DNA from 2 places in the Ensifer sp. ENS11 genome. Region 2 is predicted to be linked to the other one. Evidence: riboswitches for the same ligand, from Rfam matches in the RefSeq annotation. Region 2 holds a riboswitch; the other holds the start of a gene.
What was found. A riboswitch is a leader RNA that binds a small molecule or an ion and turns the genes downstream of it on or off. The one in region 2 is predicted to bind cobalamin.
Positions count from the first base shown of each region.

Region 1: linked by a shared signal. The riboswitch ahead of IB264_RS13435 (CbtB-domain containing protein) and the one ahead of metE (5-methyltetrahydropteroyltriglutamate--homocysteine S-methyltransferase) in region 2 are both predicted to bind cobalamin.

Region 1 is NZ_JACVAN010000006.1:19,900-24,641, forward strand. Features, by position in the region: gene IB264_RS13430 (CbtA family protein) at 1-700, opposite strand, end outside; gene IB264_RS13435 (CbtB-domain containing protein) at 898-1,074, opposite strand; cobalamin riboswitch at 1,117-1,386, opposite strand; gene IB264_RS13440 (TetR/AcrR family transcriptional regulator) at 1,385-2,077, opposite strand; gene IB264_RS13445 (NAD(P)H-binding protein) at 2,181-3,011, shown strand; gene IB264_RS13450 (DUF1772 domain-containing protein) at 3,008-3,487, shown strand; gene IB264_RS13455 (SDR family NAD(P)-dependent oxidoreductase) at 3,534-4,331, opposite strand; gene IB264_RS13460 (SRPBCC family protein) at 4,442-4,742, opposite strand, start outside.
Region 2 is NZ_JACVAN010000003.1:298,771-303,512, forward strand. Features, by position in the region: gene IB264_RS08435 (acyl-CoA thioesterase) at 1-60, opposite strand, end outside; gene metE (5-methyltetrahydropteroyltriglutamate--homocysteine S-methyltransferase) at 57-2,411, opposite strand; cobalamin riboswitch at 2,509-2,729, opposite strand; gene IB264_RS08445 (LysR substrate-binding domain-containing protein) at 3,192-4,136, shown strand; gene IB264_RS08450 (aspartate/glutamate racemase family protein) at 4,094-4,742, opposite strand, start outside.

The DNA of each region.
Region 1 (4,742 bases), on a different contig from region 2:
CAGCGCCGAGCACGGCCGGCACATTGCTGGAGATGTCCGACGGTTGCGGCGCGCCATAGACATGCGGTGCCGCGATCAGCACGAGGCCGATGATCTTGGCGGCGATCTCTTGCCGCAAGACCAGCAGATAGAGACCGGCGGCAGACAACAGCACGGTTGCACCCCACCAGACCTGGCGGTCGCCGAGTTCCGCGGCCGGGAAGCCCGGCAGTTCCGGCGGCAGACCGATTGCCGGCAGCATGTGCACGGCAAGCCAGCCGCAGGCGCCCCAGAGCGCGCCGTTCCTGAGCGTGATCGGGTAGCCGATGACGAGGCTGACGCCGGCGAGCAGCAGCGCGAAGCCGGAGCCGGTCACCAGATTGGCGATCAGCGTGCCGGAAAAGCGGCTCATGCCGAACATGATGCCGCCTTCCTCGTGTTCGCCCTCATGGGCGTAGGCAGGCGTGATCGGCGACAGGGCGTCAAGCAAAGCGCCAATCGGCGAAACCGCCTTCAGCGACGAATGCTGGTCGTGGTTTGCTGCGGCCGGATCGGCCGTTCCCGGCTGAACGGCTGGTTGTTCGCCGGCGGCCGGTGCCTCGCCTTCGAATTCTTCCGCGTGCAGGATCAGCGGTACGACGCGCAGTTCCTGGGCGCCGGTCATGAAGACACCGGCAATCAATCCAGCCACGATCGCGGCCAGAAGCGTTCTGACAATCATTTTCGATATCCCTCGATATCGGCGCGCCATGCATCTGGCAGGCAGCGCCGTGTCCCACTGGCAAATATGCGAACGGCTCCGTCCGGCAGATCTTCAATCTGCATCAGACGCGAGCAAACGCGTCCGGCTGTCTGCCGGAAGCGTTTTTGTCCGCAGCTATGTCGATGCGGAACGCAAGTCGCGTCCCGGAACATCGCTTAGTGGCAGGGGAAGCCATAGGAGTGGCGGGTGTCGTGCGCGGTATCGTGCAGCACGGCCGAGTTCGCCAGGCCTGCGCCGAAGACGAGGAAGCCGCCGATGAGGAGCGCGATGATACCTGCGGTCAGACGATCGCTGAGGGAGAGCGGAATGCTCGAAACTGTAGATGTAGCCATGACAACCTCCGTGATGGCGTCGGGATCTTTCCCGGTTTGGGCCCTATGCCCGCATCGACTGGCAGGTTTCCTGGCTCAGGACGTCGGGTGAGATCACCCTGGATTTGCCTCGCCTTCCCAGAGCAAGGGCCGCCCTCTCGCGGTCTTGTCTCCAGTGGCTTCTTCCGGATCGCTCCGGAACGGCGCATTCACGTCGCTCTACAGTCGCGGGGTCGGCCGTGATTTGAATGCCCAGCATGGGTCCATCCGTCACGTTCCCGTTTACTCCCGAAACGCGTTCGCGTTGCGGGAACCAATCGATCCACGATGATTAGGATCGCACCCCGGAGATGTCAATTAGACTTGCGCCGCCGCCCGGTCCATCCGCGACAAAATCACGAAGGATCATGCGTTTATAGGCTTCGACGATCTGGTCGCCCTCTGCTCTGGTGACGGAGACCGCAAGCCGCATCGTGCAATCGCCGAGATGCATGATCAAAAAGGCGGCGCTGTCGATCGTTTCGCGCGGCGTGTCGGGCGCAAACCGAGCCCAGACGTCGGCCAGAAGCTGGCCGCCGGCACGGCTTTGCAAAAGGTCGATCTCGCGCAGCGCCTTGTCGGCCTGCATCGCTGACCAGATGTCGCGCATCACAGGCTCGGCCAGGAACATATCGTAATAGATGTCGAACAGCATGGAGAAGGCGTCACGCAGTTCCGAGATCGACGTCACCTTGGCAAGCTCGGCCCCGATGCATTCATTGCAGACCGCATTGTAGCGCTCGGCCAGCGTGCGCACGATCGCCGCCTTGTCGGGGAAGTACTGGTAGAGGGAGCCGATCGAGATTCCAGCCTTTTCAGCGACTTCGCTCATGCGCATGGCGTCGCTGCCCTTCTCCTGGATGATCGCCGTGGCGCAGGAAAGGATGTGCTCGACGCGCTCGCGGCTGCGCTTCTGGCTGGGCGTGCGGCGCAGCGCCGGCTCGTCGTCAGCGGGGATTGTGGAAGGGCTTGCATCGGGAATCATGAGTAATGCTCACATTTTGACTTGACTCCTAAAATACGAGGATTTATCACATTTGCAAATGTGAGAGATGCTCATGTTTTGCAATCAACCTCAGGAGGAAGCGATGACTGACAAACTCACACTGGTTCTGGGCGGTACGGGCAAGACGGGGCGGCGGGTGGCGGCCCGCCTTGAGGAGCGGGGTATCGCGGTGCGCATCGGCGCCCGTTCGGCATCGCCTTCCTTCGACTGGACGGATGAGGCGACCTGGGCGCCCGTGCTTGAAAATGTCGAGCGCATCTATATCAGCTACCAGCCGGATCTGGCGGTGCCGGGCGCCGTCGAAACCATCCGCAAATTCTCGAGGCTTGCCGTTCGCTCGGGCATCAAGCGGCTGGTGCTTCTGTCGGGGCGCGGCGAGGACGAGGCGGAAGCGGCCGAGCGCGAACTGCAGGCCTCCGGCGCCGACTGGACGATCATCCGGGCAAGCTGGTTCTTCGAGAATTTCAGCGAGGATTTTTTGACCGATTCCGTTCGCAGCGGATCGGTGTTCCTGCCGCCGGATGAGATCACCGAACCCTTCATCAGCACCGACGACATCGCCGACGTGGCAGTTGCAGCCCTTCTGGACGAGGGGCATGTCGGCAAGGTCTATGAGCTGACAGGCCCGCGGCTGATGACCTTTGCCCAGGCCGTGGCCGAGATCGCGACGGCTGCCAACCGCCGGATCGGCTATCAGTCCGTGCCGGTTGCCGACTTCACGGTGCAGTTGCGGGCCGACGGATTGCCTGATGACTATGTCGAACTCATCCGCTATCTCTTCACGTCGGTGCTCGACGGGCGCAATTCGCAAGTGACGTCCGATGTCGAGCGCGTGCTTGGGCGCAAACCGCGCGACTTCGCCGACTATGCCCGGGAGACCGCTGCAACTGGTGTCTGGAGTATCGCCGCATGATCCCGCTGATCCCCGCTCTGGCGTTTGCCGCCGCAATCGGCTCCGGCCTGATGGCCGGGCTGTTCTTCATCTTCTCGGTCTGCATCATGCAGGCTTTGTCGCGGCTGCCGGCGGAGCAGGGGATCGCGGCGATGAACGCCATCAACGTGGTGATCCAGAATCCGCTGTTCCTCAGTACCTTCATGGGCACGGCGCTTCTGGGGCTCGCGCTGGTCGTCGCGGCCTTCATCTGGGGCGGTAACGGCAGCCTGCTGCTGGCGGCCGGCGGCATCGCCTACGTCGCCGGCGTGCTGATCGTCACCATTATCTTCAACGTGCCGATGAACGATGCGCTGGCGGCTGCCACGTCTGGGCAGGCTGCCACCGAAATCTGGCAGCAGCACTACCTGACCGACTGGGTCTGGTGGAACCATGTGCGCACGATTTCCTCGATCGGCGCTCTGGCGCTGTTCATTCTGGGTTTTGCGCGCAGCTGAAGAGAACGACCGACGCGACCCTGTGAAGGTCCGCCGGTCGTTCATTTCAATCAACCAGCGAGCCGCAGGTGAGGTTGGCGATCGCGCCGGTCATGGCGCCCGCCCGGTCCGAGGCGACGAAGGCGGCATAGTCGGCGACCTCGTCGAGCCTCGGGAAACGGCCGAGCAATGTGCCGGACTTTGCCCGACCGTCGAGCATCTCCTCCACAGTGGTATCGAACCGGTCGGCAAACCCTTGAAAGACGGCGCGCGCATGCGAAGCTGGCAGTGCCTCGGGAATGGCATCCGGCCGCAGGCAGATGACGCGGATGCCATGGCTGCCGAGTTCGCCGGCGAGAATGCGCGAGAAGGTCTCGATGGCGCCGCAGGTGGTGCCGTAGCCGAGGAAACCCGAGCCGGACATGCGCGAGCCGGGCGTCGAAAGCGTCAGGATGACACCGCTGCCGTTTCTTTCCATCTGCGCTGCTGCCGCCTTGGCGGTGATGAAGTTGGCGCGGGTATAGGCTGCAATCGGGTGCTCGAACTGTTCCAGCGTCAGCTCAGAAAGCGGCGGGCCCTGAATGTGGGCAAAGCCGACAGCGGTCAGGACCACGTCGATCCTGCCGGTTCGGTCGACAACCGATTGCGCATGCCGCTCGACGGCGGCTTGATCCATCACGTCGAGGACGTCGAACTCCGCCTTTCCACCCGCCGCCCGTATTGCCTTGGCCGTACGATCCAGGGTTTCGGCCGTTCGTCCAACGAGAAAGACACTCGCGCCTTCGCGGGCAAAGGCACGCGCCGCAGCACCGCCGATGGCGCCGCTGCCGCCATAAACAATCGCACTCTTATCCTGAAGCAACATTGTAGCCTCCCTTGATCCTGTTGGGGTGAATGGGCGTGCGGCATGGGCCCCTGGATCGATATCGATCCAAGGGAGAAAACCGTGCAGCAAGTATGATGTGTTAACGGGTACTAGCGCGCAGCGATCTGCCGCGCATATTCCTGTTCGAGCCTAGTATGCTTGTTCCAGAAGCCATGCGAGGTGCGGCCGGAAACCACATCGGCGAGAATGTCGAGATGGGTGTGCCAGCCGGCAGCCACGCTTGCCATCATCTCCTGTGTCGCGATGCGCGAATGGGTGACCACCAGCAGCACTTCTGAGCCCTTGGCCTCCAGATCGAAGCGCACCTGCGACGGCGTCGGCGTGCCTTCGCCCCAGGTATAGGCCAACAGGTACGGCGGCTTGCAGGCGATGATGCGGCCATGGATACGG
Region 2 (4,742 bases):
CAAGGTGGCGGGCGCCGGGGTTTCCCCCGGCGCCTTCTCGATATTGCTATCGTCCGTCATGCGTTTGCGGCCTCTTGCCGGCCGGCAGTGAAGGATTGGCGCAGCGTTTGCGCCGCCGCGACCATGTTGACGAGCGCCGGGCGAACTTCCTCCCACCGCCTTGTTTTCAGCCCACAATCCGGATTGACCCAGATCTGCGCCGGCGTCAGACCGTCGGTCGCCTGTTCGATCAGATGCACCATCTCGTTGACAGTGGGTACCCGCGGCGAGTGGATGTCGTAGACGCCGGGGCCGATCTCGTTCGGATAGGCCTGATCGATAAAGGCGCCGAGCAGCTCCATCTTCGAGCGCGAGGTTTCGATGGAGATGACATCGGCATCCATTGCCGCAATCGCCGCCATGATGTCGTTGAACTCCGAGTAGCACATGTGGGTGTGGATCTGGGTTTCGTCACCGACGCCGGAGGCGCTGATGCGGAAGCACTCGACCGCCCAGTCGAGATAGGCCTTTCGATCGGCCTGTCTCAGTGGCAGTCCCTCGCGCAGCGCCGGTTCGTCGATCTGGATCACGGCGATACCGGCCGTTTCCAGGTCGGTGACTTCGTCGCGCAGCGCCAGTGCGATCTGCCGGCATACGATCGACCGGGGCAGGTCGTCGCGCACGAACGACCATTGCAGCATCGTCACCGGGCCGGTGAGCATGCCCTTCATCGGCTTGTCCGTCAGCGACTGCGCATAGGTTGCCCAATCGACCGTCATCGGGTTCGGGCGCGAGACATCGCCGAAGATGATCGGCGGGCGTACGTAGCGCGAGCCGTAGCTCTGCACCCAACCGCTCTGAGTGAACCCATAGCCGGAGAGCTGCTCGCCGAAATACTGCACCATGTCGTTGCGCTCGAATTCGCCGTGCACCAGCACCTCGATGCCGATTTCCTCCTGCCAGCGCACGGCCTTCTCCGTCTCCTGGCGCAGGTAGGCGAGGTAGTCGACATAGCTGAGCTCGCCCTTGGCATGCAGCGATCGTGCCTGGCGCACCTCTGACGTCTGCGGGAAGGAGCCGATCGTCGTCGTCGGGAAGAGCGGCAGTGCCAGCCTGTCTTCCTGCCGCCGCCGGCGCGTTGCAAAACTCGATTGACGGCGGCTGTCTGCTGCCGTCAGGTTCTTCAAGCGTCCGGCAACGAGTGGATCGTGGACCTTGAGCGAGGTCAGCCGTGCCTCGACCGCAGCAATCGATTTTGCAAAGACCTGCTCGGGATTGGCCAGGCCCGGCTCGAATGCGCGGGCAAGCAGGCTGAGTTCGTCCAGCTTCTGCAGGGCGAAGGCAAGCCAGGAGACGAGCTCCGGATCGAGCGCTCGTTCGAGATCGAGGTCGATTGGCACATGCAGCAGCGAGCACGATGGTGCAAGCTCGATACGATCGCGGCCATGCGCCTCGATCAACGGCTGCAGCCGGCGGAAGAGGCCGGCAAGATCGGTACGCCACACATTGCGGCCATCGACGACGCCGAGCGACAGCACAAGCTGTGCCGGTACCGTCTGAAGTAGCAAGTCGAGCTGTTGCGGCGCCCGCACGAGGTCGACATGCAGCCCGGCAACCGGCAGCGAAAGGGCTGTCGGCATGTTGTCACTGACCGCGCCGAAATAGGTCGCGAGCATGATTTTCAACTGCGGAAGTTCCGAGGCGAACGTCTGGTAGGTCAGCGCCAGCGCCTGGCGTTCCCGCTCAGTGAGATCGAGCACCAGGCATGGCTCGTCGATCTGCACCCATTCGACGCCGGCTTCCCCAAGCTCGGTGAGAAGCTTCGTATAAACAGGCAGCAGCCGCTCGATCAGATTGATGGTGTCGAATCCGCCGGCAAGCGCCTTGCCCAGTTTCAGGAAGGTGACGGGGCCGAGGACGACAGGGCGGGTGACATGCCCGAGCGCCTTGGCTTCGAGGAAGGCGTCAAGCGGCGCATTGCTCGTCAGCTCGAAGCGCTGATCCTCCGCGAATTCCGGAACCATGTAGTGGTAGTTCGTGTCGAACCACTTGGTCATCTCCAGCGCCTGGTTGCCCCCGTCGGGCCCGCCATGCGTGCAACCGGACGCGCAGGCGGCAGTCGTCGAACCGCGCGCCATGGCGAAATAGGCGTCGAGGTCGACCGGGCCGCCCTTCCAGCCATAGGCCGGTGGCACCGCACCAACCAGCACTGATGTGTCGAGAACCTGGTCGTAAAGCGAGAAGTCGTTCGATGGAATGATCTGGATCCCACGCGCCTTTTGCGCGGCCCAGTTTTCGGCCCGCAGCCTGGCGGCGACGTCGAGCAGGTCCTGTCTCTCGATCTTGCCGGCCCAATAACGCTCCAGCGCGAACTTCAGTTCACGGTGGCTGCCGATACGTGGAAAGCCGAGATTGGCTGTCTTGATGGTCATTTCCTTACCCCGAAGGTTGTGGGCAAGGCTTTGAATGCGACGCATCCACGACCGAGACTGGCTCGCTCGTCAAGGCGACACATCGGACACCCCGCCCGTGGACGTTATCTATCGCGGCAGGTCTCCTGGCTTGCGGGTCAACACGAACCGTCCCGTCTTCCCGAGGCGTCTCCCTCAGTGACATCATTGGACGACCGCTCGCCGCTTACAGTTGCGGGGGCAGCTCCGGCATGAGCGCCTTGCAGCGCCGCACCGAATTCCCTCTTAGCTCCGGCCTGTCGTCAGACGAGCCGCAGAACCACGATTGTTCGACAATGCCCCGCAAAGTCGACGGCGTCAATCGTATAAAGAAATGTTTATGTCTTTATTTTCTCCATTCGGCCGAGGTCGAAAGCTTGTCGCGAGGGCGGCGACGCGACTTCATCATTTGGCGTCTGCGGCGAAAGGGCACCGCCCGGATCAGAGCCCGCTACGTGCTGCCACGGATCAGCAACATCGCCCGCGCGCGCCCGGATGCTGTCATTGTCTCGCGTCAGGCCGATGTCCCTCAGTTGGAACTCGCTGAATGTATCGATGGTCGTCGTGGCGTCGGCAGCTCTCTTGGCCGAAGTCCAGACGTGGAGGATGATCGATCGCAGTGCGCTAAGCATTGCTAACCCCTTCAGTTCTGTGGTGATGTGTTCGCGAGAAAATTGAGGATTTTGGTGGTTTCGCGCAAAGCGATTTCTCGCATGCTGCCATAAAGAATGCTTATCTCACTTCATGAGCAAGATTCCCCCCATGAGTGCGGTGCGCGCGTTCGAGGCCGCAGCCAGGCACTTGAGTTTCACCCGCGCGGCGCAGGAGCTCGGCATGACGCAAGCCGCTGTCAGCTATCAAATCCGACTGCTGGAGGACCGCACCGGCACGCCGCTGTTTGTCCGTCTGCCGCGGGAAGTGCGCTTGACGGCTGCCGGACGGCAGCTTGCGCCGAAGGTGACCGAGGCGCTCGATCTACTGGGTACGGCGTTCTCCGAGATTGCCGACAAGACCGAGCATCACCTGCACATCTCGGTACTGCCAACCGTCGTCTCAAGTTGGCTTGGTTCCAGGCTCGCCTCGTTTCAGACAGCCCATCCAAACATCAGCATTCGCGTGCACATGTCCACGGAGCTGATCGACTTCAAGCGCGATGCGATTGATCTCGTGGTGCGCAGCGGCAACGGCGACTGGTCGGGCAATGAAGTGTTTCCTCTTTTCCCGATCGAATACATGCCCGTCTGTACGCCGACGTTCCTGGAAAAACATCAGCTGAAGGATCCGGCCGACGTTCTCACGGTGAGGCGCTTCGGCAACGCCAGCTGGTGGCGGCGCTGGATGACCGAAGCGGGCGTGGAACCGCCGGCCAGCAATGGCACTGAGCTGATCTTCGACGTCCAGGCAATGGATGTGGCCACCACATTGCTCGATCATGGCATTGCCATGGTCGTCTCCACCTTTGTGATTGAGGAGCTTCGCAGCGGAAAACTCGTCCGGCCGTTCAACCATGTGGTCAGGGATGGCCGTGCCTATTGGCTGGTCTATCCGCAAAGCCACCGGCGGCAGAACAAGATCCAGGTGTTTCGCGAGTGGATCATTGCCGAAGCCGCCACATCGAACGCGCAGCTGGCCGCCGTGGCCGGAGAGCTTCCCTCGGTACGGTCTCAAGCCGAGATCGGTGCGAGCGCGCTCATAAGACCTGAATAAGATTTGCTGAGCGGCGGAGCATAGGAGCCGCGCTTGCTGGTCGTCAGTCCTTGCGACACCAACGCCTCGGCCTGCTTGACGGCTGCCGATACGCCATCAATGACCGGAACGCCGTATTCGGCTTGAAGTGCGCGCGCAAGATCGGCCATCCCGGCGCAGCCAAGCACGATCGCCTCGGCGCCGTCCTCAACGAGCGCCAGCTCGATTTCGCATCGCAGCTTCGCCAACGCGGGCGAAGCCTTGTCCTCAAGCTGCAGCACCGGGATGTCCGCAGCGCGAACCTTCGTCCGGGCACTCATCCCATAGCGTATGACCAGGTTCTCGATAAGCACACGCGACCGCTCGAGTGTGGTTACGACGGTGAAACGCTGAGCAAGCATGGCGGCCGTCGCCACAGCGGATTCGCAAAGCCCGACCACGGGGATGCGGGCAAGCGCGCGGGCTGCTTCCAGACCAGTATCGTCGAAGCATGCGATGACGGCGGCGTTGGCGCCTGCCGCTTCGCCGTCCCGGATTTCGGTGAGCACGCCCGGAAGCGCGATCGCGCCATCATAGTGGCCTTCGATCGAAGCCGGTCCGGACTTGGACGTCCTCGCGATGATCTCC